3 regions of the Thalassospira sp. CH_XMU1458 genome follow, and region 2 is predicted to be linked to each of the others. Evidence: predicted binding sites of a transcription regulator. Region 2 holds the regulator's gene; each other region holds the start of a gene.
What was found. The regulator PhoB, encoded in region 2, activates phosphate uptake and scavenging genes when phosphate is short. The targets are predictions, from matches to a motif close to TNTCATAAAACTGTCA.
Positions count from the first base shown of each region.

Region 1 (10,756 bases), on a different contig from region 2:
TCATTTTCAATGAATTCGGCGCGCAGCCTTAACCGCGTGCTGGGCGTGCGCAAATCGTGCGAAATGGCGGCCAGCATCCGGGTGCGATCGCCCAGCATCCGTGAAATACGTTCGCGCAAATCGTTGTAAGCCGCGGCCATTGACCGCGCCTCTGTGGGCCCTCGTTCTTCGACCGGTGGGCCGCTGACATCATCAGCATGGTCAATGATCGCACGTGTCAGGCGCTTGAACGGGCCTGCCAACAAATCGGCAAGCCCGGCAAACACGACAAGAACCGCGGCCACCCCCATCAGGAACATCAGAAAGACCAGCGACGGGGACGAATAATTCGCCCACAACTCGTTATGGTGCACCAGAATGCGCTTGCCCGACGGCATCATGATTTCCACCTGTGCCTCGAGGCCAAGACGCGCGATTTCACGCGACAATTCGGCAAAGAACAGGCTGGGATTTTCGGTGGCCTCGATCGTGGCGCGCTGTTCGGCACTCAAACGACCGCGTTCGAAATGCACCTTGACCGAGGTCGGCCAACCGGTATTGGCCAGTCGGACCGGCATGGCGATGTGCTGTGCGGGTCTGGAAAACAGTAACAAGGTCCCGACATCATCGGATGGCAGGATGCGCATCGTCATGCCATCGCGCGCAGCAATATCGATGATGTTTTCTTCAAATTCGGGGTTTTCGGCGATCCGTACCAGTTCGCGAATGGTAAAGCCCAGCGTATAGGCCCGACCAATGCGTTCGTCCCGCTCGATAACATAATAGGATGCCATGGCACTGAGGGCTGCAATGATCAGCCCGCCCAGCATCATCAAAAGAAAGATACGCCCGCCCAGCGTGCGCGGCTTGTAGCGGCGCATATAGTTGCTGAATTTTGCGAACATATCGGCCATGGGTCGGCCTAAATCGTTTGGGTGTCGGCGCAGAACTGATAGCCGATGCCGCGCACTGTCTTGATCAGTTTCGGGTTCTTGGCGTCTTTTTCGATTTTGCGGCGCAGGCGGCTGATCTGGATATCGATACTGCGATCAAACGGCAGCGAGCTTTGTCCGCGCACAATATCAACAAGCTGCTCACGCGACAGCGCCCGCTTGTTGTTTTTGACCAGAGCCAGAAGCAACGAAAACTCGCCGGTCGACAAATGCACGGCAACATTATCAGCATCGCGTAATTCGCGTGATCCGATATCAAGCGTCCATTCACCGAAAATGATCTTGTGCGCCGGGGCGACTTCGTTATCAGACGGCCCAACCGCCCCCGTTTCAAAGCGCCGGAACACCGCACGGATACGGGCCAGCAATTCACGCGGATTAAACGGCTTGGTCAGGTAATCATCTGCACCAAGTTCAAGGCCAAGAATACGATCGGTATCCTCGCCCACCGCGGTCAGCATGACAATCGGCACCTTGGAGGTCCGTCGAACATCCCGGCACAGCGCAAAGCCGTCCTCGCCCGGCAACATGATATCAAGAATCACCAGATCGATTTTCCAGTCGCGCAGTGCACGATGCATTTCATTGCCGTCGGACACGGTGGTAATGCGAAAACCGTGTTGTAACAGGAACTTCTTCAAAAGCTTCTGGATTTCCTGGTCGTCATCAACGACCAGAATATGTGGTTCACGTCGCGTCGTCAGTGTCCCGAACTCCCCTGATATTCATCGGCCATGTCCCCGACCGCGGCGGGAGTTTAGTCGATATCGCCACCGGTTTGAACCGTTTTCCATCTGGCGTTTAAAAAGGAAAAAGCCGGGCAATGCCCGGCTTCCCCATATCCAGTAATCAGGGCTGTAATCGGGTTACTTCAGGTCATAAACCTTGGTGCTACCAGATACTTCCGATGCCACCACCAGCATTGCGTTGCCGGTCGGGCTGTCCTTGGCATCAACAAACTGCAGGCCTTCGGGGGCCAGTTCACCGGCAGTATCATTTTCCGGATTGCCTGAGAAACGACGATCACTGTGATAGGTGACGAATTGCGGGTTGGTCGGGTTGGTCAGGTCATAGACCATGAAGCCGCCCTGACGTTCCAGCCCGATAAAGGCATAGGGCGTGCCATTGACATAGCCACTTGCAATGCCTTCTGGCTCCGGGCCCTTGTCATCGGAGCGGTTGTCACGGCTGTAGTTTTCAGTATCCGAGGAATTGAAAACATTGGGATAGTTCGCCGCCAGGATCTGCTCAAACGCATCACCACTGTCAAAGACCATTTCACCGTCCGCATCCAGCACCGAGAACGACCGTGCGCCATAGCTATAGATGACATCGAAATCGCCATCACCATCAACGTCGCCCTGCGCGGTTGTGGTCTTCAAACGACCAAGATTTTCATCCTTTTGCAGGGTGCTTGCGGTTGGGAAGGCCACCGGATCAAGCGTCAGTTTGCCAACGCGGGTTTCCTCGCTGTAGCCGTCATAGTCGCGTGAATCGCCTTCGTTGGCGATCAGGACCCATTCCTTGCCATCAATATTGATTGCATCGATGGTGTCAGGCATGAACATGCCCATCACCGGCCAAGTGCGGATATTGATCTTGCCGTCCTTGTCGCTGGCATCAAAGGCATGAACCGAATGATCCTTGAAGCCAAGACCGGCAACGTTTTTGACTGTTGCAGTGTCGATATCGATAATCGCAATCGCGTTGTTTTCCTGCAACGACACATAGGCTGTTTTGCTGTCCTTGGAGACGGCGATATATTCCGGCTCCACATCCTGTGCCACGCTTGAAGCACCCGGATTGGACGTCCGCATGCCATAGGGCAGCTTGCCATCATTCAGGAACTTGAAATCAACCGTGCGGACGTCATCATCGGACAAGTTTTCTGCACCACCGGCCATGGAAATGATCGAAACACTACCTTCCGGATCATTGGTGAATGCGTCATTCGGCTCGCCTTCGTTTGCGACCAGAACATATTTCCCATCCGGGGAGAACTTGATCATGTCGGGCAGTGCGCCCACGGTGACCGCTGAAATAAACCCGCCATCGGTATCAAAGAAAACGGCCTGACCCGGTGCCTGCTTATCGGTATTTTCCACGGCCACGGCGACAACGCCATTTTTGATGGCAACACTGTTGGCACCCTTGCCCCAGGTGGAAAGATCAATCGCATCGATCTTGGTCAGTTCGGACGGATCAGACATATCAAGAATATCGACCACTTTGTCCGCGCCATTGACGACAAAGATGCGCTTTGACACCGGATCAAATGCCGGAATTTCCGCCGCACTTTCATCTAGCATCCCGGTACGATATTCGCCCATCGGCACAATCGTGATCGGATGCGCACCCGCATTCATGACGTCACCCGCCATCTTGGTTTGGTTGGGTGCCGTGCCTGCACAGGCTGTCAGAAGCAACGAAACAGCGGCTGTCGCCATCAATGAAGAACGCATGTTTTCCCCTTGGAATAACCGTAATCAAAGCAGGCAGACTGCGTGTTTGTTGTAACGGTTTCATGACCCGGTCGTGACAGTTTCATAAATTTCTTATCGGTGGGACTGCTCCAATTCCGGTCTGGTTTCGTATCGAAACTATAACTTTAAACAATCCGTCGGGACTTGCCCCGCGACCCAGACAGGAGCCACACATGCCACGGATGTCAAACGTGAATATTGCGATCATTGGTGCCGGAATGGCGGGCCTAAAAGCGGCCAGCACGCTGCACCGCATTGGAATGAACGTAACGGTGTTTGAAAAAAGCCGCGGTCTTGGCGGGCGTCTGGCGTCACGGCGCACCGACTTTGGTCATTTCAATCATGGTGCGCAATATGTGACGGCGCGTGATCCGGGGTTTAATGCGTTTTTGCAAGAAGCAACCGAGTTTAACGCCGCCCAGAACTGGTCGCCCAACCTTCATCGCGGAACGTCCGCCCCCGCACAATCCGGTGCGGCACTTTCACCGATCGCGCGCCATGTCGGCAACCTTGCCGAAGAGCCCTGGTATCAGGGTGCGCCGCAGATGAACAAACTGATCCGCCCCTTGGTCGACACCTTCCCGATCCAGAAGCAACACCGTATTATCGGCATCGAGCCGAACGGCCCGCGCAGTTTTATGCTCCATGATGATCTGGACGGCACATACGGCCCGTTTGATGGTGTGATCGTTACCGCCCCTGCCCCGCAGACCGCCGATCTTTTGCGCCCGCTTGCCCCGCGCTATGCCCCGATTGACGAGGTTGTCATGGCTCCGTGCTGGGCGGTTATGGCCGCCTTTGAAACCCCGCTTCCGACCGGCTTTGACGCGATGCTGTATCCGAGCCCCGAAATCAGCTGGGCCGCGCGCAGCAGCCAGAACGATGACATGTTCCACCGTCGCACACCCGATCCGTGGGTGCTGCATGCCAGCCCGGAATGGTCACGTCAGCACCTTGAAGAAGACAAGGACCGCGTGATTGAAAAGCTGCTGGCTGCCCTTCGTGATGTCAGTGGTGTCAAACTGCCAGAACTTCATTCGGTTCAGGCCCATCGTTGGCGCTATGCGCGGACTGAATTGCCGCTTGGCAAAAGTCACCTTAATGGCATGAATGGCCGGGTGATTGCCGCAGGGGATTGGTGCCTTGGCGCACGGGTCGAGGCGGCTTGGCGCAGTGGCCGAACAGCGGCACATGCCATGGTCGAAGCACTGATCGGATAATCGACAAACTTGATCCGAACGCAGTGTCATGCCGAAAAATGCCAATGGACATCGTCACAGCAAATCAGATTTGCCGCAGAAAACCTGCGTGACATGCGCGCGGCCTTTTAACTGGCGGCGCAAATGGAAGGATTGCTGGGACGAGGTTCAGTATTGCTCTGACCGGTGCCGACGCCAGCGAAAGCAGCCTGCAAAAACCGACATGCAGAACCAAGTGTCATGATGTTTGACCAAAAAGACGAAGATCAGCCAACCTATGCCATCCTGCGCCAGCGCGTGATTGATCTGGCAACAGAGCGCGGGCCAGACAGAACGATATGCCCGTCCGAAGTTGCCAAAACCTTTGGCTCATACTGGCGGGATTTGATGCCGCGCGTGCATCAGGTCGCAGAGCAACTATGTACCGAGCGCAAACTGACATTTGAAAAGGGCGGCATCAGCCATGGCCAAAACCGCCCTTCGGGTCATTATCGATTGCGCATCGTCACCGATGATCAGGACGACTAAGCCAGCTTATGAGCCACGCAATGCATGCAGGCGTTTGATCAGACCGGCGGTCGATGCATCGCGGGCACCGGCATCTTCCTTGCCCTCGACCATCGGAAGCAATTCCTTGGCAAGTTGCTTGCCAAGTTCAACGCCCCACTGGTCATAGGAATTGACGTTCCAGATGATGCCCTGAACAAAGATTTTATGTTCATACATCGCGACCAACCGGCCAAGGGTGAACGGATCAAGCTGCTTATAGAGGATCATGGTGCTGGGCTTGTTGCCATCAAACACCTTTTGCGGTGCCAGCACATCAATCTCGGCCGGTGACAGGTCACTGCCAGAAAGCTCTTCGCGGACTTCGTCCTCGGTCTTGCCGCGCATCAATGCCTCTGACTGTGCAAGGCAGTTCGACACCAGCTTGTCATGATGGTTGGCCAACGGATGCAACGCATTGGCCGCCATAATGAAGTCAACCGGGATCAGCTCCGTGCCCTGATGTATCAGCTGATAAAATGCATGCTGGCCATTGGTGCCCGGTTCGCCCCAGATGATCGGGCCGGTTTCATAGGCAATCGGCTTGCCGTCACGGGTGACTGATTTGCCGTTGCTTTCCATATCGGCCTGCTGCAGATAGGCCGGCAGGCGTGACAGGTGCTGATCATAGGGCAGGATCGCCTGGCTCGATGCGCCCAGCACATTGCGATACCACACCCCGATCAGACCAAGGATCATTGGAATGTTGGTTTCAATCGGGGCTGTTTTGAAATGGTTGTCCATTGACTGCGCACCGCGCAGCAATTCTTCGAACTTGTCATACCCGACGGCCAGAATGATCGGCAGACCGATTGCCGACCACAGGCTGTAACGTCCACCAACCCAGTCCCAGAAACCGAATGCGTTGTTGGTATCAATGCCAAATGCCGCGACCTTGTCCAGCGCAGTTGAGACGGCAACGAAATGCTTGGCAACGGCGGCTTCGTCTTTCAGCATGCCGACAAGCCAGTCACGCGCCGAATAAGCGTTGGTTAGCGTTTCGTCTGTGGTGAAGGTTTTGGATGCAATGATGAAAAGCGTCGTTTCCGCATCAAGGAATTTCAGCGTATCGACAATATGCGCGCCATCAACGTTCGACACAAAATGGCAGCGAATGCCATCGATGTGATATGGACGCAGCGCCTCGTTGACCATGACCGGGCCAAGGTCGGAGCCCCCAATACCGATATTGACCACATCGGTGATTTTCTTGCCGGTATGCCCCTTCCATTCACCAGAATGGACACGTGCTGCAAAGTCTTTCAGACGGCCAAGCACTTCCTTGACCGCAGGCATGACGTCTTCGCCGTCAACCTCGACCGGGCCGCCATCAAGATTGCGAAGTGCTGTATGCAAGACCGCGCGGTTTTCGGTGACATTGATCCGATCACCTTTAAACATCCGGTCGCGCCAGCCTTCAACATTGGCCGCCTTGGCAAGCTCGACCAGGGCCGCCATCACATCGTCGGTGATCAGGTTTTTGGAGTAATCAACAAACAGGTCATTGAGGGCCGCACTGTATCGTTCAAAGCGCGCAGGATCGTCGGCAAAGGCCTGACGCAGATTGAGTTTTTCGGAAACTTCCGCGCCCAGTTGATCGAGTTTATCCCAGCTTGCGGTCATTTTATCAGCAGACATACCACCCTCGGCCCATTCAAATTTATTCATAACAATGCGGTGCTATCGCCAACAGGCTAACACGCGTTTCAAACCATGTGTGGGACAGTTTGCAGCACGCGGCGGCAAGATTATGGCCGCCGCGTGATTTTTCATTTACGCCTGCGATCTTATCGGTTCGAAAGAAAGTCTTCGACTTCTTTTTCCGTCGGCAATGCGTTGATGGCACCACGTTTGGTTGCCGTGATCGCGCCCACCGCATTGGCAAAGCGGCACGCGGCTGCAAGTTTTTCTTCAGACCCCAGAAGTTCCGGATCCTTCAAAAGGCGCGACAGGAAGCCAGCCGTGCAGCCATCCCCTGCCCCGGTGGCATCGACCGCGGTGATTTCAAAGGACGGTACAAAGCCATCAAAGGCCGGCGTGATGTAACGCGATCCCTTGGGACCGTAGGTCACAATCATCGCGCGCCATTGATCACACCACAGATCCTTGATGCCTTCTTCAAGGTCATCCTTGCCGGAGACAAAGGTGATTTCCTCGTCCGACATCTTGACGACATCGGCCTGACTGATTGCAAGGCGCAGGATTTCACGTGCCTTTTCCGCACTCGGCCACAGCGGCAGGCGCAGGTTCGGGTCACACGAAATGATCGCGCCGTTTTCACGCGCGATCTTGATCGCCTCAAGCGTCGCCGCGCGTGGGTCATCATCAATCATGCAAAGCGTTCCGTAGTGGAACAGATCGGTTGATTTCAGCATGTCCTGATCAAGATCATCAATGCTGAGCAACATGTCGGCTGACGGGCTGCGATAGAATGAAAATTCGCGTTCCCCGTCGGCACGCAGGGAGACGAATGCAAGCCCGGTCAAGGCTTCCTTGGTCAGAACAATGCCCGATGTATCGACATTGTCGGCCTTAAGGGTATCGACCAGAAAATGGCCAAAGGCATCATCGCCGAGTTTACCGATAAAACCGGTTTCAATACCCAGACGCTGCAACCCCACAGCCGCATTGCCCGGTGCGCCCCCGGCCGCCTTGGCAAAGGCCGGCGCATCGGCAAGGCCGGTTCCGGTCACGGTCGGAACAAAATCAATCAGCAGTTCCCCAAGACAAACAGCTTTGGCTGTCATGACGTTTCTCCGTTCGAATTGTCCGCAAATTCGGCGGATCAATAGTATGTGGTCTGTGGGACCCACCGCCTTTTAAATCGATTCAACGCGTCAGACAAATGCTAATCGAACGCGGCGTCGCATTCGCCAGCATATCGGCTTTTCACATTCTTGCGCAAAAGGCTTGGCCCAAAAAGATTAGGACTTCAGTGCGAAAATCGCCCCGGATATAAAGTCGCGAAATCAAAACCAAACCACACTAGCAGACAACAGGGCATTTTCATGAGCACACTCGTCGCACGCAATCTGATGCAAAGTTTTGATCAAATTACCGACTATTGGTCGCCGAAGATCATTGGTGAAGTGAATGACCAATATCTCAAAATTGCAAAAGTAAAAGGCGAACTGGTCTGGCATGCCCATGACGAGGAAGACGAGCTTTTCCATATCGTCAAAGGAAGCCTGATCATCGAGTTCGAAGACCACAAGGTCGAACTGAGCGAAGGTGAATTTCTGACCATCCCCAAAGGGATCATGCACAACCCGATTGCCAAGGAAGAATGCTGGGTCCTGCTGATTGAAAGCAAATCGACCAAACACACTGGCAATGTTGTTACAGAAAAAACCAAAACCCTATCGCAGCAACTGTAACCTCAACGAAGTTGCTGCGACAGAGTGCCTGTGGCGGACGAATTACGTCTTCTGCAGGCCTTTGCCAAAGCCGACTTCACGTTGGCGTTCCAGTTCGGTCATCCAGCGTTCGAACATCGCATCACGCTCAAGCTGAATGGCGTAGTGGCGATGAAGGGCTGCGGTCAGGCGTCCTTCGCGGCCAAGAAGTTCATCGGCAAAGGCGATCATGACCGAGTTCGGCCAGGCAATCGGGCGCATTTCGCGGATGGTGGTAAAGATGCTGTCTTCATCACGGTCCGGCTCGTACTGTGCCATCAGGGTGATCATGGCGGCGGTCGAACGCGACACGCCCATATGACAATGCACCAGCAAATGCCCATCGCGACGATCCGCACGGCTTCCGATCAGGGTTTCGCCGTAAGCAAGGATGGCTTCGACATCGGTCTTGGTCGGGGCCGGACGGCCTTCCTTGTCCTCGATCACGTCATGGAAACGTAAAATAGTGCGTTCATGCGGGTCAAAGTTCGCGAATATGGTCGGATCTTCACGTTCGGGATCAAGGACCGACAGGACGTGGGTCACGCCATGGCTGCGATGGGTCGGCAGTTCGTCAATGCCACAGATGGTCAGGCGCGAAATAGCAATTGGTTTCATTTCCGTATCTCTTGTCTTCTTTTGTTTTTCTGAGTGTGGACCCTATCCGAGCACAGGAAAATGAAAAAACAAGGGCCGGTATCATGAAATAATACCGGCCCTCTAATTTTTTGATCTGAAACGTCAGATTACTTTGCGCGGTTAACCGCATGAATGTTCAGCATTTCCCACGCCATGGTCGCACCGGCGAGCGCTGTGATGTCCGAAACATCATAGGGCGGGGAAACTTCGACCACGTCACTGCCGATCAGGTTCACATGCCCCGCAAGACCGCGCAGGATCGACACGGCCTGATGGCTGGTCAAACCGCCCAGAACCGGCGTACCAGTGCCCGGCGCATAGCATGGATCCAGCCCATCAATGTCAAAGGTGATGTAGGCCGGGTTATTGCCAACCGTGGCCTTGATCTTTTCGACAATGGCATCAATCGACATCGACTGAACATCCGGGCCATAAAGGATATTGAACCCGTGGGTCGATTCATTGTGGGTGCGAATGCCGACCTGAATGGATTTTGACGGATTGACGATGCGCTTTTGGGCCGCGTGCCAGAACATGGTGCCGTGATCAATGCGATCACCGTCATCTTCCCAGGTATCGGAATGGGCATCAAACTGGATCAGCGAAATGCCATCACCGTACTTTTCGGCGTGTGCTTTCAGGATCGGATAGGTGATGAAGTGATCGCCACCGATTGTGAGCATCTTGGCACCGGACTGAACGATGTCACGTGCGTGATCTTCGATCATTTCCGGAAGCTTTTCCGGATGGCCCGGATCAATGACCATGTCGCCATAGTCAATCACCGCCATCTCGGCAAAGATATCACGGCCAGACGGGAAATGCGGTGCCCATGCAAGGTTGGTCGATGCACGACGCACCCCCTGCGGGCCCAGACGCGTGCCCGGTCGGCTTGATGTTGCAAGATCATAAGGAATACCGGTCACAGCAACATCAATCCCATTGAGATCGCGCGAATATCGGCGGCGCATGAAGGACAGCGCACCGGAATACATCGGCTCGCTGGTGTTCTGATGCACAGATTTTGCCGTAAAGGCGTTATCACCGCCCTTGGTGTCAATGACCCCGGTGCTGCTCATTTTTAAACCCTTCTCACTTCCCGTATCAAACCCGGACCATCTGCCTGCCAGCGGTCGACGGAGCTCTTACGCGTCGCCCAGTGCAATCCAGGTCGACTTGATTTCACAATATTTGTCCAGCGCATGCAGCGAACGGTCGCGACCGGTACCGGACTGTTTGTAACCACCAAACGGCATGGTGATTGATCCACCGTCCCAGCAATTGACCCATACAAGACCCGAACGCAGTTTCTTTGCGGTCATGTGTGCCTTGTTGATGTCGCGCGTCCAGACTGCTGCTGCCAGACCATATGGCGTATCATTTGCGGTCTGAACAGCCTCTTTCCAGTCCTTGACCGAAATAACCGACAGAACCGGGCCAAAGATTTCTTCTTTGGCAATCGTCATGTCGTTCTTGATGCCGTCAAACACGGTCGGTTCGACATAATACCCACCAGATTCGGTGCGAACCCGTTTACCACCGGTGCGAAGGACCCCGCCCTC
Region 1 is NZ_JAYMDW010000002.1:964,178-974,933, forward strand. Features, by position in the region: gene WBY09_RS11920 (sensor histidine kinase) at 1-893, opposite strand, end outside; gene WBY09_RS11925 (response regulator) at 902-1,636, opposite strand; gene WBY09_RS11930 (choice-of-anchor I family protein) at 1,799-3,394, opposite strand; gene WBY09_RS11935 (NAD(P)/FAD-dependent oxidoreductase) at 3,589-4,635, shown strand; gene WBY09_RS11940 (DUF2256 domain-containing protein) at 4,664-4,858, shown strand; gene WBY09_RS11945 (DUF3253 domain-containing protein) at 4,855-5,142, shown strand; gene pgi (glucose-6-phosphate isomerase) at 5,149-6,798, opposite strand; gene WBY09_RS11955 (PfkB family carbohydrate kinase) at 6,948-7,907, opposite strand; gene WBY09_RS11960 (cupin domain-containing protein) at 8,169-8,537, shown strand; gene WBY09_RS11965 (tyrosine phosphatase family protein) at 8,580-9,173, opposite strand; gene speB (agmatinase) at 9,302-10,273, opposite strand; gene WBY09_RS11975 (aldehyde dehydrogenase) at 10,340-10,756, opposite strand, start outside.
Region 1: the regulator PhoB is predicted to act here: its motif matches at 3,469-3,484, upstream of WBY09_RS11930 (choice-of-anchor I family protein).

Region 2 (10,756 bases):
TACCGGTTCTGGCGGTGGTCTGAAGCTGTTCTGCGCCGGTGTTGGCGAACAGCATCCGGACATCACCAACGCTTCGCGTCGCATCAAGAAGTCCGAAGTTGAAACTTGCGCGAAGAACGGCATTTCGGAAGTTACCGAAGTTAAAGTTGGTTACGACGGTATCGTTCTGTCGAACTCCAACGCTGCGCCGCAGCTCGACCTGACCAAAGAGCAGATCTTCCTTGCTCTGGCAAAAACCGTTCCGTCCAAAGACGGCCAGTCGCTGATCGACAACCCGTACAGCACCTGGGCTGAAATCGATCCGAGCCTTCCGGACGTTAAAATCGAAGTTCTCGGCCCGCCGCCGACCTCCGGTACCCGTGATGCCTTCACCGAGCTGGTACTCGAAGAAGCTTGCGATGAGTTCCCGGCAATCGCCGCTCTTAAAGACACCAACAAAGACCAGCACAAAGCTGTCTGCGCTGGCGTTCGTGAAGACGGTGCCTATGTCGAAGCTGGCGAGAACGACAACCTGATCGTTCAGAAACTCGAAGCCAACCATGATGCACTTGGCATCTTCGGCTTCTCCTTCCTCGACCAGAACGGCGACAAGCTTCAGGGCTCGCTGATCGGTGGCGTTGCTCCGACCTTCGAAGCAATCTCTGCTGGTGACTATCCGGTTTCCCGTTCGCTCTTCTTCTACGTGAAGAACGCGCACGTTGGCACCATTCCGGGCATCAAGGAATATCTTGCTGAATTCACCGCTGACAAAGCTTGGGGTGACGAAGGTTACCTTGCTGACCGTGGCCTGATCCCGATGGATGCTGCTGAGCGTGAAGCTGTTCGTAACGCTGCGATGAACCTTTCGCCGCTGAGCATGTAACGCGATCTTTCAACCGGTGGCAGCAAATGCTGCCACCGGTTTCTTTGTTTCTTGTATTGATTTCTATATTGTTTCTGTCCTATTGGCCTCACGAACTGATCTTTGCAGGCTCATCTGGCGAACGGATCTCAAATAATGTCCCTGTCTTTCCTGTTGCTCGCGGTTGCCGCACTTTGCGCGCTGTCCTTTTATTTCGGACGCCAGCGGGCTGTTGCCCTTTCTGGTGGCCGGCACAGCAATCTTCATTCCTTGCCGGTTCACTACGGGGCTTACACAGCAGCATGGTGCGGGCTTCCCGCGCTGTTTTTGCTTTTGATCTGGTACATGTTCCAGGGCTCGGTGATTGAAGCCCTGATCGTGTCGGACCTGCCGCAGGAAGTAGTTAGTGACTCCGGTCGTCTGTCGCTGGCGCTCAACAGCATTTCCCAGATCGCCGCCGGTGGCGGTGAACATCTCACCGTGTCGCCGGAAATTGTTGATGCCGGGCGCAGACTTGCCAACTTGCAAACCATCGCCAATGCGGCGCTGGTGGTTGTCATGCTGTCGGTTGCGCTTGCCGGTCTTGTCCTGTCCTATCGACGGATTGAAGCGGATATGCGCGCGCGCAACAATGTTGAACGCATCTCGCGCGCGATCATGATTGTCTGTTCGGCGATTGCGATCCTTTCAACGGTCGGCATCGTGTTTTCACTGATGTTCGAAACCCTGCATTTCTTTAGCAAGATCAACCCGCTCGACTTCCTGTTTGGTCTGGAATGGAGCCCGCAAACCGCGATCCGTGCCGATCAGGTGGCGTCCGAGGGGGCGTTTGGCATGATTCCGCTGTTTGTCGGTACCTTGCTGATTACGCTGATTGCCATGTGTGTCGCGGTGCCGGTCGGCCTGTTTTCGGCCATTTATATGGGCGAATATGCCGCGCCTAAATTTCGTGCTGTTGCCAAACCCGCACTTGAAATTCTGGCGGGCGTGCCAACGGTTGTCTATGGCTTCTTTGCCGCGCTCACCGTGGCACCGTTCTTGCGCGACAATGGCGCGATGCTCGGCCTCGATGTCAGTTCGGAAAGTGCGCTGGCCGCCGGTCTTGTCATGGGCATCATGATCATTCCGTTTGTGTCCTCGCTGTCTGATGACGTGATGTCGCAGGTGCCGAAATCGCTGCGTGACGGGTCCTATGCATTGGGGGCGACCAAATCGGAAACCATCCGGCAGGTGATTTTCCCGGCCGCCTTGCCCGGTATTGTCGGGGCGGTTCTGTTGGCCGTTTCGCGGGCGATTGGTGAAACCATGATTGTTGTGATGGCCGCTGGTCTTGCCGCGAACATGACGGTGAACCCGCTTCAGGCGGTGACCACTGTTACCGTGCAGATCGTGACGCTTCTGGTCGGCGACCAGGAGTTCGACAGTGCAAAAACCCTCTCGGCCTTCGCGTTGGGGCTGGTTCTTTTCCTTGTCACCTTGGGGCTGAACGTATTTGCCCTTAAGGTTGTTCAGAAGTATCGCGAGAAATATGACTGATATGGCATCTCTTATGGAAGACAGAGCTGCGGCCAAAGTGATCTCTGACAATCTGCGCAAGCCGGTTGACTGGGACAGCCCGAAAATCGCCCGTAACATCAAGAAACGTTACGCGGCCGAACGCCGCTTTAAAAGCTATGGTCTGGTTGCGATCTGTTTGGCGCTGCTGGCGCTTTGCACGCTGGCACTTTCCATCGGCTCTAAAGGCTACAGCGCCTTTTACCAGACCTATGTCCAGCTCGAAGTGACCTTTGATCCGGCTGTGATCGATCCGGAACGGACCGGCGATCCCGACGTGATCGGGCGCGCGAACTTTGATGCTCTGATCAAACAGGCGCTGCGTGATCGGTTCCCGGATGTGACCTCGCGCAGTGACAAGCGTGATCTCTATGGCATCGTTTCAGGCGGCGCATCTTATGATCTGCGCGAACGGGTTCTCGAAAATCCGAGCCTGATTGGCCAAACGCGCACCATCTGGCTGATCTCGGGTGATGATTTCGACATGCTCAACAAGGGCTATATCGATCCCACCGTTGACGAAGGCGACCGTCGCCTCAATGACAAGGAAGTCGCTTGGTATAACGAACTGGTTGCTGACGGTGCGGTGGAAAAACAGTTCCACACCCGCTTCTTTACCAGTGGCGATTCCCGCGAACCGGAACTTGCCGGTATCTGGGGCGCGGCTGTCGGCTCGTTCTATACCCTGCTTGTGACCCTGGCATTGTCCTTCCCGATTGGCGTTCTGGCCGCGGTCTATCTTGAAGAATTCGCGCCCAAGAACCGCTTCACCCAGATTGTCGAGGTTAATATCAACAACCTGGCCGCGGTTCCATCCATCGTGTTTGGTCTGCTGGGGCTTGAGGTCTATCTCAATGTCATGCATTTGCCGCGCTCGGCCCCGGTTGTCGGTGGTTTGACGCTGGCGCTGATGACTTTGCCGACGATCATCATCGCATCGCGTGCGGCGATCAAGGCGGTGCCGCCATCGATCCGTCAGGCCGCTCTTGGCCTTGGCGCATCACCGGTTCAGACCGTGACCCACCATGTCTTGCCGCTCGCCATGCCGGGCATTCTGACCGGCACGATCATTGGTATGGCACAGGCATTGGGGGAAACTGCACCGCTTCTGATGATCGGGATGGTGGCCTTTATTGTTGATATTCCGGGCGGGGCGCTTGACCCGGCAACGGTTCTGCCGGTCCAGATCTATCTGTGGGCAGACAGCCCGGAACGTGCCTTTGTCGAGAAAACCTCGGCAGCGATTATGGTGTTGCTGGCCTTCCTTGTCCTGATGAATGGACTGGCTGTGTATCTGCGCAAAAAATTTGAACGGAAGTGGTAAAATGGCTGCTGTATCCCAGAGCGCAATGACGGCGGAGCCGTCGGTCGAAAACCCGAAAATGACCGCGCGCAAGCTCGATCTTTTCTATAGCGACAATCAGGCCCTCTATGAGGTCAACCTTGATATCCCCGAACAGCAGGTAACCGCACTGATTGGTCCGTCGGGCTGTGGTAAATCCACCTTCCTGCGCTGCCTGAACCGAATGAATGACACCATTGACGGTGTGACGATCAAAGGTGACGTTACCCTGGATGGTCGCGACATCTATGACAAGCGGATCGACGTGGTTCAGCTGCGCGCGCGCATCGGCATGGTGTTCCAGAAACCGAACCCGTTCCCGAAATCGATCTATGACAACGTGGCCTATGGCCCGCGTATTCATGGTCTGGTCAATTCGCGTGATGAGCTTGATGAAATCGTCATGACCTCGCTCGAACGTGCCGGTCTTCTGAAAGAAGTCAAAGATCGCCTGCAATCGCCGGCAACCGGTCTTTCCGGTGGTCAGCAGCAGCGCCTTTGCATTGCGCGTGCGGTTGCCGTCAGCCCGGAAGTCATCCTGATGGATGAGCCGTGCTCGGCCCTTGATCCGATTGCGACCGCCAAGGTCGAGGAACTGATAGACGAGTTGCGTTCGAACTACACGATCGTGATCGTGACCCACTCCATGCAGCAGGCCGCCCGTGTGTCGCAGCGCACCGCGTTCTTCCACCTTGGAAAGCTGGTTGAAGTCGGTGAAACCGATCAGATCTTTACCAACCCGAAGGACGAACGCACCAAGGGTTACATTACCGGCCGCTTCGGTTAAGCGACGCCAGGAGTACGCATAAATGGCTGATGAACATACCCATATCGTAAGTTCGTTCGACGAGGAACTGACCCGTCTGAACAACATCATTTCGCAAATGGGCGGGCTTGCTGAAAGCCAGCTTATTTCCTCGATCAGATCCATCGTCAAACGCGATTCCGAACTGGCCGAGAAAGTCATCCTGTCCGATCAGCGCATTGATGTGCTCGAACAGGAAGTCCAGGACTTTGCCGTCCGTCTTCTGGCCCTGCGTCAGCCGATGGCAGATGACCTGCGTCAGGTGGTGACGGCCCTTAAGCTGTCAAACGACCTTGAACGCATTGGCGACCTTGCCAAAAACATCGCCAAACGCGCGCAGGTGCTGAACCAGATCCCGCCGATCCGTCCGGTTCAGGCGATCCCGAACATGGCCAAGCTGGCCCAGGAAATCATCAAGGATGTCCTGGATGCCTATATCGAAAGCGACGCCGAAAAGGCCCACCGGGTCTGGGAACGCGATCAGGAAGTCGACGATATGTACAATTCGCTGTTCCGCGAATTGCTGACCTACATGATGGAAGATCCGCGCAACATTACCGCATCGACCCATCTGTTGTTCATTGCCAAGAACATCGAACGTATCGGTGATCACGCAACCAATATCGCCGAAACGATCTATTACCGGATCAAGGGCGAAGACCTGCCGGGGATTGACCGGCCAAAAAACGACGCAGCGAACTTCGCTGTTGTCGAACCGAATGACTGACACGGGAGCATAGGAAGATGGACCCAACGGTTCTTATCGTCGAGGACGAGGCAGCAATCGTAACCATGTTGCGCTACAACCTCGAACGCGAGGGGATGCAGGTTGTCGAAGCCGGTGACGGTGACGAAGCGTTGAAAATTCTGGCTGAAACCCATGTCGATCTGGTTTTGCTCGACTGGATGCTGCCGGTGATGTCGGGGATCGAGGTCTGCCGTCAGATCCGCCGCAAGCCTGAAAGCCGCGATTTGCCGGTGATCATGGTGACAGCACGTGGCGAAGAAGGCGACCGCATCCGCGGTCTTGATACCGGGGCTGATGACTATGTCACCAAGCCGTTTGCCATTGGCGAGCTGCTCGCCCGTATCCGCGCGCTTTTGCGCCGGTCCGGTCCGGCGCAACCACAAGGGCAGTTGATCTATTCCGACATCGAAATGGATCTCGCCGCCCACCGGGTCAGCCGCAATGGAAAATCGATCCATCTTGGCCCGACCGAGTTCCGTCTGCTGCGCTATTTCCTCGAACATCCGGGGCGGGTTTTCTCGCGCGAACAGTTGCTTAACGCGGTTTGGGGCCCGAATATCTATGTCGAAACCCGCACAGTCGACGTGCATATCCGCCGCCTGCGCAAGGCGCTCAATGACGTCAAGGGCACGCGCGATATCATCCGCACCGTCCGTGCGGCGGGCTATGCACTGGACTCTGAAACCGCTGCCTAAGCCGGTTTCGATACGCGATCTAATGAAAAACCCCCGCTGCAGCGTGCCGCGGGGGTTTTTGTTCTAAGGCCGTAACGTCTTCAGTTTTTTTTCTTCGCCGGTTTGTCCGCATTCTCCGAACCTGACGGTTTGCGCTGCGGGCGCGGCGCCAGTTCGTTCATCAACAGCATGTCCGCACGGCGGAATTTGGCGATTTCGGCATCAATATCTTCCTGCGGCACGTCGCACGCCGCCAAAACGTGATCGGATAACCGCAACCCGGTTTCGAGAACTTCCGGGATGGCGGCATCCGCCCCATGGCGCGACAGCGGCCCGATATGGGTGATGTCCTGCGCGCGGGCAAAGATCTTCAGATGCGGGTAATGCTGGCGCAAAAGGGCGACCGTCTTCTCGGTCGCATGCGGGTTCCCCATGGCAACAACCGCAATTTTTGCCTCATCCGTGTGTGCCGCCCGGAAAGTTTCCGGTCTGGACCCGTCGGCAAAGTAAACCGGAAGGCCTTCTGCCCGGCCGCGTGAAACCTGCTGTGCATCACTATCAAGCACCAGGAACGGAATGTTGCGCGTCTTGAGCAACCGGGCCAGAACCCGGCCAACACGGCCGCTTCCGATCACCAGAACATGCTGGTGGATGCCCTCGGACTCCTCGGCAATCTTGCCAAGCTGGTCTTCTTCCTTGGGATGAAGCTTTTCCTCGATCTTGTGACCAAGGCTGATAAGCGTCGGGGTCAGCGCCATCGAAATCGCCACCACCGGGATCAGCATGGCGGCCATTTCAAGCGGCACCGCGCCATTTTGCGCGGCCAGGGCAAACATCACAAAGGCAAATTCACCGCCGGCGGCCAAGCTCATGGCTACCCGGATGGCAAGGCCGGTTTCAAACCGGATCGCGCGTGCCAGAACGAACAAAACCGCCGTCTTGATCACCAGCAACAGCACCAGCCACATGACGATGGTGCCAAATTCGTTATAAACAACGTCGGCATCAACCGACATGCCCACCGACATAAAGAACAGCGACAGGAACACGCCGCGGAACGGCGAGATATCGGCTTCGATCTGATGACGGAATTCGGTTTCGGCCAACATCACCCCGGCGATAAACGCACCCAGCGCCATTGAAAGCCCGGAAACCTCGGTCAATGTGCTTGCGGCTAGCACAACAAAAAGCGTGCCGATGGCAAACAGTTCCGGGTTCTTGAGCGACGCGATATAGCGAAACAGACGCGGCAACACATACCGCCCGACGAGTAACAGCAACGCGACCGACCCGAAACCAAGCAGGATGCTCATCCACGGGCTGGTTTCCGTGCCGGCATCACCTGCCGCCTGCACCATGATCAGGAACGGACCAACCGCCACGTCCTGCAATAACAAAATGGCAAGGGCCGCACGGCCAAACCGGGTATTAAGCTGCTTGTCATCGGAAAGCTGTTTGAGGATGATCGCGGTCGATGAAAGCGCAAGGGCCCCTGCAATCACCAGGGCCGTCGGCAGCGGGAATTCCATGACAACCAGAAGCCCCAGAAGGGCTGCCATCGACACCAGAATTTGCAAAACGCCCAGACCGGCAAACCGCCCGCCAATCACCCGCAAACGATCCCGCGAAAGCTCCAGCCCGATCATGAACAGCAGGAAAACCACGCCCAGTTCGGCAACGGTGGAAATGTCTTCGCGTTCGGAAATCAGGCCAAAGCCGAACGGCCCGATAAAGAACCCGCCAATCAGAAAGCCGATGATCGAATTCGCACGCAGCTTGTGCGCAATCGGCACCGCAATGATTGCGGCAGTCAGAATAAGAAACAGCTCAAACAGGACGCTGTGATGCATGGCGAAATTCGTTCCGGAAGGCGGTCAAATAATCAATGGGTATCAGGACCTAAATGCCTGAAAATAACGAGATTACAACGATAACGAAAATAACCCTGCCAGTCGTGGGTAAATTTGTGGCATTTGCGAAATTCACGACCCAATCGGGCTATTAAGGGCTGTGGCGATTGTCACCGCCTGATGACTTGCCATTCGCGCTGCCAAATGCCATCTTCCGCGGGCCTGACACCGGGCCGGTTTAATCGCTTTTGAAACGAGCAGATATTTTGGAACAGCTTATCCCCTATCTTCAGATCATCGCGGGCCTTGTATTGCTGACAGCAGGTGGTGAATTCATCGTAAGGGGGGCGGTTGGTCTTGCACTTTTGCTGGGCGTTTCCAAGGTGATCGTCGGTCTGACGATTGTCGCCGCCGGAACGTCAGCACCGGAATTTGTCGTCTCGCTCAATGCATCGCTTAAGGGCACGGCCGATATCGCGATGGGCAACGTTGTTGGCTCCAACATTGCCAATATCCTGCTTATTTTGGGTGCCGTTGCCTTGCTCAAACCCGTGGCGGCCTCGCGGGTCACCGTGGTGCGTGATGGCGGCACCATGTTGCTGGGCACGGTCCTGTTTATTGCCTTTTGCATGTTTGGCGTGATCGAACGCTGGGCCGGGGCGGTGATGCTTTGTGTGTTGGCGGCCATCTGGTACTTCACCTATCAGCACGACAAAAATTCACCAAGCGAAGCCAGCCACCTGCATGAAGAAGAAGTCGACGAAGTCGGCGAAAAGCCCAAAGGCTGGACCAGGCCGATCATCGCGACTGTCGTCGGGATTGTGGCGCTGATGTTTGGTGCGGAATGGCTGGTTGAAGGCGGGGTCTCGGTCGCCCGTCAGTTTGGCGTATCCGAAGCCGTCATTGGCCTGACCCTTGTTGCCTTTGGCACGTCACTGCCGGAACTTGCCGCATCGGTGGTTGCCGCCTTCCGCGGGCATTCCGATGTGGCACTGGGCAATGTGTTTGGCTCGAACCTTCTGAACCTGCTTGTGATCATTGGTGGTGTGTCGCTGATCGCACCGATCCCGGTGCCTGAACAGATCATGAATTCCGACATCTGGATCATGCTGGCGGTAACCGTGGGCTTGCTCGGTGTTGCCTATGCCATGCGTAAGATTTCGCGCATCACCGGCATTGCATTCGTGATTGCCTATCTGGTCTATGTCTTCCAACTTGTCGTAGCATAGACAGTTCAATCAGTTCGCGCGCCGTCTCATGACGGTCCGCACACTTTGCGAAGGATCGAGGCAACAATGACAGGTCAATTCCCGAAATCCGTTCTGATCACCGGTGCGGCAAAACGCATCGGTCGTGCATTGACCCTGGATCTGGCGCGCAACGGCTATGACATCGCCCTTCATTGCAACAGCTCCAAACAAGACGCCGAAGCTGTCGCCGACGAGGTCCGCGACCTTGGCCGAAAGGCCTGCGTTGTTTCGGCCGATCTGACCAACGAAGATGCAACCCATCAATTGGTCGCCGACGCAACCAGGCAACTTGGCTCGATCGGGGTTCTGATCAATAACGCCTCGACCTTTGAATTTGATGATGTGCAAACCGCAACCCGCGAAAGCTGGGATTTGCATATGGAAACCAATTTGCGCGCGCCGTTTATCCTCTCGCAGCAATTTGCAAAGCATCTGCCAGATAACTGTCAGGGTATGATCCTCAACCTGATTGATCAGCGTGTCTGGAACCTGACCCCGCATTTCATGACCTATACCCTGTCCAAAGCCGGGCTTTGGACCCTGACCCAGACGCTGGCACTGGCCCTTGCGCCAAAAATTCGCGTCAATGCCATCGGGCCGGGGCCGGCACTGCCTAGTAGCCGACAAACACAGGAAGATTTCGACGCGCAGTGCGAAAAAACACCCCTGAAAATAGGGACAAACCCGCAAGAGATTTGCGACGCGGTTCGATTTTTCCTTGCCGCGCCGGCCATCACCGGGCAAATGTTAGCGCTTGACGGCGGGCAGCACCTCGATTGGGCGCCCAGTGGCGAAGAAGATGCGCCCAACGAATGATGCCCGGCAGTGATCGTTAAATCGCTGCCAGACATCGGGCCGGAATTGCGTGGTGATTTTTAAGGCACCCGCAACAAAGCAGCACAAGGAAGACCGGAATATGACCGCAGGCCTTAAACAGGATGCCAAAATTACGACATTGCCATTTGCCGATGTGCCCCATGCAGATCGTGCAGGCAACCTGCGCCGTGTCTTCGTGCGTGACATGATCATTCACACCTCCATCGGTGTTTACGAACACGAAAAAGAAGCCCCGCAACGCGTGCGCATCAACCTCGACCTTGCCGTGCTCGAAGGTGACGGTGTCCAGAATGATGATATCACCACCGTGCTGAGCTACGAGGATCTGGTCGTCGGCACGCGCCGCATCTGCCAGGATGGTCACACCAACCTTGTGGAAACCCTTGGGGAAAAACTCGCCGACATGTGTCTTGCCGACCCGCGTGTGCGCAAGGTGATCGTCAGGGTTGAAAAGCTCGACGTTTTTGAAGATGCCGCTGCGGTTGGTGTGGAAATCGAACGCCACAATATCGCGCGCTGATCGATACGCAATTTCCCGAAAAAATTTACTTTTTCAGACGGCCAATCCACGGGACTCTGTGATTCCTCTGGTGCGAATCGCATCCGTGCTTATTCACAAGCATCTGGCGAATGTGATTCAAAGGAAAATATTCATTTTTTACGACTCTATTACCGAATGATTTCACGTTGACAGTATTTTTATTGTTTAAAATCAATAACTTAACTGTTTTGCTCAATAATTGTGCACTTCATAGAACGTTAAGACTCTCAAGGGGTGCAGGAAGTCACCCCCCGATTACCCACATAGTTATCCACAGTCTTGGTGGACATCTTTTTTGGCATGGCGATTCCCCT
Region 2 is NZ_JAYMDW010000001.1:853,305-864,060, forward strand. Features, by position in the region: gene WBY09_RS03840 (PstS family phosphate ABC transporter substrate-binding protein) at 1-862, shown strand, start outside; gene pstC (phosphate ABC transporter permease subunit PstC) at 998-2,377, shown strand; gene pstA (phosphate ABC transporter permease PstA) at 2,370-3,719, shown strand; gene pstB (phosphate ABC transporter ATP-binding protein PstB) at 3,721-4,524, shown strand; gene phoU (phosphate signaling complex protein PhoU) at 4,547-5,269, shown strand; gene phoB (phosphate regulon transcriptional regulator PhoB) at 5,287-5,985, shown strand; gene WBY09_RS03870 (cation:proton antiporter domain-containing protein) at 6,066-7,814, opposite strand; gene WBY09_RS03875 (calcium/sodium antiporter) at 8,081-9,043, shown strand; gene WBY09_RS03880 (SDR family oxidoreductase) at 9,110-9,880, shown strand; gene folB (dihydroneopterin aldolase) at 9,981-10,421, shown strand.

Region 3 (10,756 bases), 180 kb from region 2:
TTCCAGGGCGTCGCGTCAATGAGCCCAACCATCAGGCTTGGAAAAGCCGCATGGCAGCGGGCATACACAAATACGAACCTTCCGATGCAGACGGTGATGGATTATTTGCCGACTACATAGAAGAAGCTTCAGTCGCCGTGACCCGAACCTTCGAAAACAGCGTCGGGATGCTTAAATCAGTGATGGAAATGATGGCGTTTCTTGAAGGCATCCGCGTCATGCATCATGACGGTGCCGTTGCGCCGAAAGCGGATAAGCGCCTTGATCGTCTGAGCAATGGCAGGTTTACCAATCGGGCGTCGGAAAACGCGACGCATGAACGAAACGGCTTGTCCTCGGAATTCATGGTTCAGCTTCACAACATGTGCACCAACGGACAGAATCCTTGCCGGGACCATGTGAAAGTGACAAAGCGGTACGGAACATATCTTGAGCCCGAGCACGAGATCATTCCGCCAAAACCACGTGTAACCCGTTACGACCACTGAGCATCCCGGGCCTAGCGAAAATAGCTGCCCGGTGTGCGGCCTGTGACCTTGCGAAACATTGCGATAAAGGCCGATGGGGTTTCGTATCCAAGATCAAGTGCAATCTCGGTTACCGGACGGTCATTGGCGAGCTTTTCAAGCGCATGGAGCAGACGAAGCTTTTGCCGCCATTCGCGGAATGGCATGCCGGTTTCGCGCTGAAAAAGCCGGGCAAGCGTCCGGCTTGAGGCACCGCATACTTTTGCCCAATCCTCAAGCGTGCGGTTATCTGCCGGGTCACTTTGCAAGTGATCGCAGATGCGTGCCAGTCGGGTGTCCTTGGGCGCAGGCAGGTAAAGCTTGTCCTGATCTGGCGCCTTGATCTGATCCAGAAGCACCCGGATCAGGCGTCCTTCTTCCCCATCTTCATCATATTCGACCGGAATTTCTGTTGCGGCCCGGATCAGTTCGCGCAAAAGCGGACTGACTTCCAGAACCATGCAGCGATCGGGCAGGTTGGCGGCAACGTCCCGACCGATATAAAGGTGGCGGGCTCGGGTAAACCCGGTGCAGGTCACGGCATGCTGCGTGTGGGGCGGGACCCATACTGCGCGCTGTGGTGGCACGATCCACATCCCGGCCTCTGTCACCACGGTCATCGTACCCTCAATCGCATATAAAAGCTGGTTCCAGTCATGGCTATGTGCCGCAACATGATAGCCAGCAGGCATATCACTGACGCGGACATATACCGCGCGTGGCAACTCACGCGGGCGGGGGACCTTGTTGTGATGTTCCGGACGTCCGTCAAAGGTATTGAGGATATGAACCATGATGCGGCGACATTCAAATCTGTCTTGATTGCGATATATGATGGCAGATTACCGCAAGACAGACGGATCGGACAGGTTTAACTTGGTCGCATTCCAAAACGCACAAGATGTGACAGGGGCGTCGCCACCACAACGATCCTGTCCTCGGAGGTACAATGTCCAACGAAATCATACCGGAAGCCAGCAATCACGCGGCCCCACTTGGTGATGCGCCCGACGCCCCCAATAATGTGAGTGCAGCCCCGGTTCATAAGGGTTGGCGCAATCCGGAAGTTCTGCTGATCGTTATGGCGGCCGCCATGCCGCTGTCCTTTTCGACCTGGATGGCGCTTCTAAACAACTTTTCGGTCGAAATGGCCGATTTCACTGGCCGCGAGATCGGCATCTTGCAGTCCTTGCGTGAAATCCCCGGTTTCCTTGCTTTTACCGCGATTTTTGTGCTGCTGGTCCTGCGTGAACAGACATTTGCAGTTCTGTCTTTGCTGGTGCTTGGAATTGGCGTTGCCATATCGGGCTATTTCCCGACCGTGATCGGGCTTTATTGCACGACGGTTCTGATGTCGATCGGCTTCCATTATTTCGAAACCATGCAACAGGCCCTGTCATTGCAATGGGTGCGCAAGGATCGCACCGCCATGGTCATGGGACGGCAACTGTCGGCAAAATCAATTTCGTCGCTGATCATGTTTGGCATGGTTTGGGTGATGCTCGAAGTCTTTGCCGTCGAGTATCGCTACGTCTATCTGTTCGGCGGTGCGTTGACGGTCCTGGCCGCCTTGTTTGTCTGGGGGGCGTTTCCGAAATTTGCTGATGCCCATCCGCAGAACAAGAAGCTGATCCTGCGCAAACGCTACTGGCTTTACTATGCGTTGACTTTCATGAGTGGCGCACGCCGTCAGATCTTTACCGTGTTTGCCGGCTTCCTGATGGTCGAGAAGTTCGGTTATGACGCAGCAACCATCACTTTGCTGTATCTGCTTAACCACGTGATCAACATGTTCCTGGCCCCCAAAATCGGCAAGATGATCGGCAAATGGGGCGAACGCCGTGCGCTGGTCTTCGAATATGTCGGACTGTTCATTGTTTTCGTCTCCTACGCCTTTGTCGAAAACCACATTCTGGCCGGTGGTCTTTATGTGATTGACCATCTGTTCTTTGCGCTGGCGATCGCTATCAAGACCTATTTCCAGAAGATCGCCGATCCGGCTGACATCTCCTCAACCGCCGGGGTCAGCTTTACGATCAACCATATCGCGGCTGTTTTCATCCCGGCGGCCTTCGGGTTGATTTGGCTGATTTCGCCGGGTGCGGTGTTCCTTGCCGGGGCCGCCATGGCCTTTGTCTCGCTGGTGTTGGCCCTGAACGTCCCACACGATCCGGAGCCCGGCAACGAGGTTATTCGCGGATACAAGTCAACCGCGATGCAGCCAGCCTGATCACCAAATATCTCTCAGACCAGAAACGCCTGCCGATCGTGGCAGGCGTTTCTGTTTGTGTTTGCCCTGCCTTTTTCGCAAAATCTTCAAAACCCCGCCATTTAAACGGGATTACAGTTTCGCGGTTTAACGCATAAGCAGGGACACGGCTCGATGGTATTCATTCACAAAAACGCTGCCCGGATGACCGGGATTTCGATGGCACTTGCACTGGTAAGCAGCACGGCATTGGCCGATAGCACGGTGTCTTTGCGTATCCTCGAAACCACCGACATCCACACGCATCTGGTTAATTATGACTATTACCGTGATGGCGAGTCCGACACGGTTGGTCTGGCAAAGGTCGCGACCCTGCTTAAAACCGCACGTGGCGAGGCAGAGAACGTTGTCTTTATCGATAATGGTGACCTGATCCAGGGCAATCCGCTTGGCGATTATATGGCCAAGGAACGTGGTCTTAAGGACGGTGATGTCCATCCGGTCTATAAGGCGATGAACCTTCTTGGTTATGACGCGGCCAATATCGGGAACCATGAATTTAACTACGGTCTCGATTTCCTCGGTAAATCATTGGCCGGTGCCAACTTCCCCTATGTCAGTGCCAACGTCTTTGTTGATGATGGCGATGACAATCCCGACAACGACAAGCCGTATTTCGAACCCTATGTGCTGCTGGATCGGGAGTTTACCGATAATGACGGCAAGGTGCACAAGGCGAAGGTTGGTGTGATCGGGTTTGTGCCGCCCCAGATCATGCAGTGGGACAAGGCCAATCTGGAAGGCAATGTGATTGCAAAAGACATTGTCGAGATGGCAAAAAAATATGTCCCGGAAATGCGCGAAAAGGGTGCGGATATCGTCATTGCTGTTCCGCATTCCGGCCTGTCGACCATGGCGCGTAATGGCATGGAAGAAAATGCCACCTATTACCTTTCCGAAGTCGATGGCATTGATGCGATCCTGTTTGGCCATGCCCACACTGTGTTCCCGTCTGAGGCCTTTTCCGATCTTGAAGGTGTCGATATTGCCAAAGGCACAATCAACGGCGTTGCGGCAGTGATGCCTGGCTTCTGGGGCAGCCATCTTGGCGTGATTGACCTGACCTTGAATGTCACCGATGACGGCGAATGGAGTGTCACCGACAGTCTGTCTGATGCACGTCCGATCTATCAGCGCGAAGGCCGGACCGTGACGCCGCTGGTTGAAGCCGATCCGGAAATCATTGCCGCGGTCAAGGAAGAGCACGAAGCCACCATTGCCTATATGCGCGAAGGTGTGGGCACCACGTCGGCACCGATCAACAGCTTCTTTGCGCTTGTGGCCGATGATCCTTCGATCCAGATCGTGACCAATGCCCAGAAATGGTATCTCGAAAAGATCCTGAACGGATCGGAATATGATGGCATTCCAATCCTGTCGGCCGGGGCGCCGTTCAAGGCCGGTGGTCGTGGTGGTCCGGACTATTTCACCGACATTCCCGAAGGCAAAATTGCGCTTAAAAATGTCGCGGATCTTTACATCTATCCAAACACCGTGCGCGCAGTATTGCTTGATGGTGATCAGGTGCGTGAATGGCTTGAAATGTCAGCAGGCCAGTTCAATCAGATTGATCCGAACAGCAGCGAAGAACAAGCTCTGATCAACTCGGATTTCCCGACCTATAATTATGATGTGATTGATGGCGTGACCTACGAAATCGATGTCACCAAACCGGCCCGCTATAACAAGGCGGGCGAAGTGATCAATCCCGACAGTCACCGCATCGTCAATCTGAGCTTCGAAGGCAAACCGGTGACAGCAGATCAGAAGTTTGTCGTTGCGACCAACAACTATCGCGCCGGCGGTGGTGGCAATTTCCCGGGCCTTGATGGATCGACGATCATTGTCGAGGCACCAGATGAAAACCGTACGGTGCTTGCCAACTATATCCTGACCGAAAAGGAAATTGATCCGAAGGCGGATGGCAACTGGACCTTTGCCCCAATCGGTGAGGCGTCCGATGTAACGTTTGTTACCAGCCCCAAGGCATCCTCGGCCGTGAACGCACCTGACAATATCAGCTTCGTTGGCGAGGATCAGGAAGGCTTTGCCAAATACGTGCTGCAAACAAGGTAACCAACAGAACCTTGATATCGCCCAACGAAAAAGCCGCCCTGATCAGGCGGCTTTTTTGTATCTCGGTGTCTCTGCAGGCGATTGCCTGGCGCAGAGGGTATTATTTCCGGTTTGCAGCCTGCGGGCCTTTGCCGCCGGGGCCACCTTGCTGTGCAGGGGGATTGTCTTCGCGCGGGTTCTTGCCGTTAAGATAGGCCTGTGCGCAATGTTCGTCGCAATAAGGCTTGCTCGGTACGATTTTCTTGCCGCAGAAATGGAAGTCGTCATCGCCCGGATCGCCAAACGGCCAACGGCACATGCCCGGACCAAGATCAAAGATCGAAATGCCTTTGGTCTGCTGTTTGGGGGCCGGTGCCTTTTTCTGTTCTGCTTCCTCGGCGCGGCGCTGGATCGGGGACGGGCGCTTGGGCAGTCCAAGGCGGTGTGCCTTGCCAACGACGGCATTCTTGCCAACGCCCAGTTCTTCACCGATGCGTGCCGTGGTCCAACCCTGATTCCAGAGCGAGGTCAGCAATTCAATCTTTTCCGGCGTCCAGCTCATTTCGAGTATATTCCGTATTTCTTGGTCTGCCGGTCAGAATATCCGGCGGCAGGTGCTTGTTGTTCGATGTCAAACAGGGATACAGAGGTATCCGCTAATATCGTGTAACGCAAGGGTCTTGGAGATTCGCATCCCGGCCCGTCTGCGCGAACAGGGCAATTTGCATGTTGAAGCCACAATGTAAAGAGGGGATCGCGTTTTGGCAGGGTTTTTCATTGCAGTGACCGTTTTCCTTGCAGGCCACATTATTCCGGGCTTGCTGCGCGAAAGGCTTATAAGACGTATTGGCTACCGCCCCTATATTATTGCATTCTCGATCCTGTCCGTTCTGCTGTTTGGCTGGGTCATTCACGAGGTTTTGGTCGCGGAGTCGTTTTTGCTCTGGGACTATCAAACCTGGCAGGCACAGCTCCTTGTGGTTGTCATGTTGCCTGCCTGTATTTTGTGGGCCTGTGCCATTCTTCAACCCTGTCCGCTGTCAATTGGTCGAAAAGCCGGCTTTGATCCGGCAAAGCCCGGCGTCAATCGGTTTTGCCGTCATCCATTGCTATTGGGCATGATCCTTTGGGGTGCCGGACACACGATCGCCAATGGTGATACTGTCGCCGTTCTGTTCTTTGGCGGCAGCAGCATTTTTGCCCTGATCGGGTTCTGGCGGATGGAAAAAATCCGGCTGCGCGGAATGACGGATGGCGAACAGGCGATCCTTCTGGCAGCAACCCGACGCTTTTCGCTGTCAGGCCTGAAGGGTGCCTTTCGGGGGCGGGATATCCTTGCCGGGATTGTTCTTTATCTCCTGATCCTGGGTGGGCATGGTCATGTGATTGGTGTCGATCCACTTGCAATGGCAGGCTGGTAATAATGTTTTGATCGCAAGGCTTGTCAGCCAAGGTTTTGACAGGGATACTGGGGGTGCGGTGCAGGAAATCTGCACTGGCCCGCTTTGCCGTATAGTATGGCAAAGGGCAGTTTCAAGCGAGGTAACATGACGTCTCCTCAACTTGCGAGCAGTCTGGCCAAATTCGCCGAAATGGAAGGACGTCACCCGCGTCTTCTTCTGGCGACGGCATCCTCCGTCGAAGAAAAACACCACAAACATGTCGCAACCCTGTTTGCCGATGGCGGGTTTGACGTCGATGTGGCGCCCCGCCATTCCGATGCACAATCCATTGCCCTGCAGGTGATTGATTGCGACGCCGATATCCTGCTTCTGATCCGCACGTCCATGACGGCAGAAGATCGGGTCAGTGTTGCTGATCTGATTTCCGCACTCGATGCGCTGGACGCGGAATATGTCAAAGTCGGTATTGTCGGTCATGCCGATGATCCGGCCGCGGGGAATGTCGACTTTGTTTGTGATCTTGAACATCTGCAAACAAGCGACTGCGAGGCACTGATCGACTACATTCTGGCAGTTGAAGAAACCCGCGTCGCACAACATATTTAGAACGTTGCAAAATTTCGCCGTCTTTCGGTGCAATGTTTTCGAAACTCTTTGGGCGCATACTGATTGCACATCAGTTGCACGCGAGGGCGGGATGTTTAATCAAGGGATGATTTGATGGGATTGCTCAAGGAAACGCTGATGCGCGTCTTTGTCGGCAAAAAAGGCCGGGATGCGATTCAGGCTTATAACGACGCGCAATCCCTCCATATGCGTGACAGCGCCACTGCGGAAAAAACAGCCGCTCAGGCGCGTCAGGCACGTCGCATCGAAGACCGCGCCCTTGCCCATCAGGAAGAAGGCATGTCGCTCGAAGAAGCCCGTGCGCTTGCCCTTGCCGAAACCCTGACCGAACAGGCCGACGCCCCGCATACCGAAATCATGAAGGCGCTGAATGCCGCCGATGCCAAGCTTGGCAAAAAGAAAAGCAAGATCGCAACGCCTGAGGACGAACGTCGTCAGGAACTGATCAATGAAGCGGTCAAGGCGCTGCGCAGCAAACAAAGTGACCTTGATCAGCTGGATCCCGATCTGCGCGCCAAGCTGACGGTGATGGCCGTTGGTGCATTGATGGGCGGGCCAAATACGCCGCGTCAGTAAATTTCTATAAGCCTGTAAGAAGATGGCACCACCCGGATCGGGTTGGTGCCATTCTTTTTTGTGGTGTCGGCAAAGGACGGATCAGGGCTCAAGGCTGCGGTGAAGGCCTGTGACGAGTTCGCAATAGGATGGCTCGTTATCCGCCGTGAGATATCCGTGGCGGATCAGAAAGTCGATCACGACTAGGGCGCAATTGAATTTGAAATCAAATCCGGTGCGGACGATTTCGGCCACTTCGGCGATTGGTAAAAGATCAAATTGCGCGACCTCACCATCGGCGCAATGCGGCACAAAATCCTCTGGCAATTCCAGATCGAAATTGACCATCACGTCGGGTTTCAAGCCTTCATCGGTTTCATAAAGATATGAAACAGTACCGATCGCGACGACGTTTTCAGCAAGGTTTGCTGGAATACCGGCCTCTTCGGCGCATTCCTTGATCATGTTTTCGTGGAAACCAAGGCCGGTCGGTTGGCCGCCCGCCACCATGTTATCGAGCATGCCGGGGTAGGTCGGCTTGTCCAGCGCGCGTTTGGCGATCCACATGTGAATGCCATCGGTCTTGCGGACAAAGCCGTTCATATGCACGCCCCACGACCGGCATCCGAAATAAGGCATGGCAAACCGATCCAGCTGGCACAACGGATCGTCGGAAAGCCGATTGCGGATATCAAACTTCTCGCCGTGCAGGTGCTTGATCACGCCTTGTTGGCACAGAGCCTCGGTTGCCTCGATCAGGGTCTGGTTACGCGCATCAATGGTTTTGATGTGCGGGCCAAAACCATATTCGCCGTTCTCGTCACGGATGAAGCTGTCCCCAAGCCCGGTAAGGGCGCTGGCAAATTCTGACCGGAAGGCCCCGACCGGAAGATCGCCAATGCGAAACCGGGCATAGCGCGACAGATTGGCGTTATTGCACGCATGGATATGATCAAGATAGGCCAATTCAGAACTCCTGTCGGGCAGAGGCACTGCCAGTTTTGCAGTGCCGCAACCAAGACAGCCTACGCGCTAAGCGCTGAGTTTGAATAGCCTTTTTCCGATGTCAGAACCGTATTGACGTGAATGATCTGACGCAGGCATCGCGCGATGTGCTCGGCAACTTTGGTTTCAAGTTGCTGAACCTGGATGTCGATCTGAAGTTCCTCGTAACCGCGCAGCCCATTGGCAACCGTCGAATGCCAGCTGGCAGGAACCAGATTACGCTTGGCAAACAGTTCGAGAACGCGCGGCATCACGTCCGGTTCGGCAGCGGCGTGAACGGAAAAACAGTAAACGGATTTGGGGGTATGTGCGTCCATTGCGGACGCAGCAAATGCATGATCAGTCATGACAATGCTCACAGATATTCAGTGCATCAAAAAGGCGAACAGATACGTCCCGGTGTCCTTAGACAACCGGGCTGATAATTCGCGCAATGATGACCGAAAAGACGCTGTGATGTGTCATGGAGCTATTTAAAAGAAGGTCTCTTCAAAACCAGTTGGTTTGCCAGTTGGTTTGAATGGGGACGCTAATGATGAAAGCGAAGCGTAGGTCAGATGACCAGAAGCGATGCGATGACGGCCAGAATGGTACCAGCGAACAGGATTTCCATCGAACGGGCGATCTGCTGTTCACGGGCAATGGCGATTGCAACTGCTTTGCGCTTATTCATCATGTTTACTCCGTCTTATGACAGGTAGTGTCAATGTGCCGGGCTCGGCACACGTCAAATATAGGCAGGCAGATGGCCGAGTTACAAGAGTTGTTGCTCAAAAAACGTCAAAAAACTTTCAACCTCATGGAAAAGGTCACGTTTTCGCTGCCTGTTTTGTCACAAATTGTAATGGGCCTGCCTGTTTGAAACGCATTATGCCTGTTCCGGTTCCATAACAATCAAACGGTTTCAATGCCGCTGTCCCGATTCGCGGTGGTTTCGGGGGATTCCGTCGGATTTACGACATGTGCGTAGTCGCTTATCGGCTTGGGGTATCCGTATTTATACCCCTGCACAGAGCGGCAATCATGATCGTTCAGGAAGCTTGCCTGTTCGTCAGTTTCGACCCCCTCTGCAATCACCTCGAGGTTGAGGTCGCGGCTCAGATTGATCACCGCACGGACGATGGCAATCGCCTGATCGTTGCTGACCAGCTTCTTGATAAAGGACTGGTCGATCTTGATGCGATCCACCGGGAAGTTCTGCAAGGTCGCAAGCGACGAGTAACCGGTGCCGAAATCATCCATGGCAATCCGCACGCCCAGCTTCTTGATATCAGACAGGATCTTCATCGAGCGCGCCGGATTGTGAATAAGCGCTGTCTCGGTGACTTCCAGTTCGAGGCGTTTCGGATCAAGACCGGTTTCGTTCAGGATCTCGGCAACCAGTTCCGGCAGTTCATGTTTCTGCAATTGAACTGCTGACAGATTGACCCCGATACCAAGCGGATTTTTCCAGCGCGCGGCCTCTTTGCAGGCGGTTCTAAGTACCCATTCGCCCAGCGGCACAATCAGGCCGGTTTCCTCGGCAATCGGAATAAACCGTCCGGGCGGGATCGATCCCAGTTCCGGATCGGTCCAGCGCAGCAAGGCTTCAAACGAGTGGATCACCTGATCATTACCATCGGTCTCGCATTGCGGCTGGTAATGAAGTTCAAGCTGGCCATTCTCCATCGCATGACGCAGGTTCGATGAAAGCTGGCGCTTGAAACGGTATTCCTCGTCCATTTCCGACGAATAGAACACAATGTCATTGCCGCCCGATTGTTTGACCCGATACATCGCAAGGTCGGCATGAAAAAGAATGCTTTCGGCGTCATTGCCATCGGTTGGATAATGCGCAATCCCGATACTTGCAGAAAGCTTCGCACGGTGTTCGGCATTGATGAATACCGGGAGCGCGACACAATCAAGGATTTGCTGGGCGGTTTCGCGCGACCGGGCGATAACGTTATCCATATCTGATTGTTCAGGGTGCGACAGCAGGGCGACAAACTCATCACCGCCAACACGCGCGATCACTACATTATCGCTAAACAGCTCGGCAAGGCGTTCACCCAATTCCCGCAGCGCATGGTCGCCGGCAATATGGCCAAAGCTGTCATTGAGTTCCTTGAAGTGGTCGAAATCAATGCACATCACCGTCAACGGAATGCCGGTTTCATCCGATTGCGTCAGTGCCTCGGCCAGTCGGTCATTGAATGTTGACCTGTTCAAAAGCTTGGTCAGGGCGTCACGTTCTGCGAGGAAACGGATATGGTTTTCTGCAGCATACCGTTCGCGCAGATCGCGCAGCCCAAATATCACGGTGGCATCCGATATTTCATCGGCGGGAATTTCGC
Region 3 is NZ_JAYMDW010000001.1:1,029,582-1,040,337, forward strand. Features, by position in the region: gene WBY09_RS04655 (hypothetical protein) at 1-488, shown strand, start outside; gene WBY09_RS04660 (AraC family transcriptional regulator) at 500-1,300, opposite strand; gene WBY09_RS04665 (MFS transporter) at 1,456-2,736, shown strand; gene WBY09_RS04670 (bifunctional 2',3'-cyclic-nucleotide 2'-phosphodiesterase/3'-nucleotidase) at 2,890-4,851, shown strand; gene WBY09_RS04675 (GcrA family cell cycle regulator) at 4,952-5,392, opposite strand; gene WBY09_RS04680 (NnrU family protein) at 5,592-6,251, shown strand; gene WBY09_RS04685 (hypothetical protein) at 6,378-6,839, shown strand; gene WBY09_RS04690 (hypothetical protein) at 6,954-7,436, shown strand; gene WBY09_RS04695 (NUDIX hydrolase) at 7,518-8,381, opposite strand; gene WBY09_RS04700 (hypothetical protein) at 8,441-8,767, opposite strand; gene WBY09_RS04705 (bifunctional diguanylate cyclase/phosphodiesterase) at 9,315-10,756, opposite strand, start outside.
Region 3: the regulator PhoB is predicted to act here: its motif matches at 2,810-2,825, upstream of WBY09_RS04670 (bifunctional 2',3'-cyclic-nucleotide 2'-phosphodiesterase/3'-nucleotidase).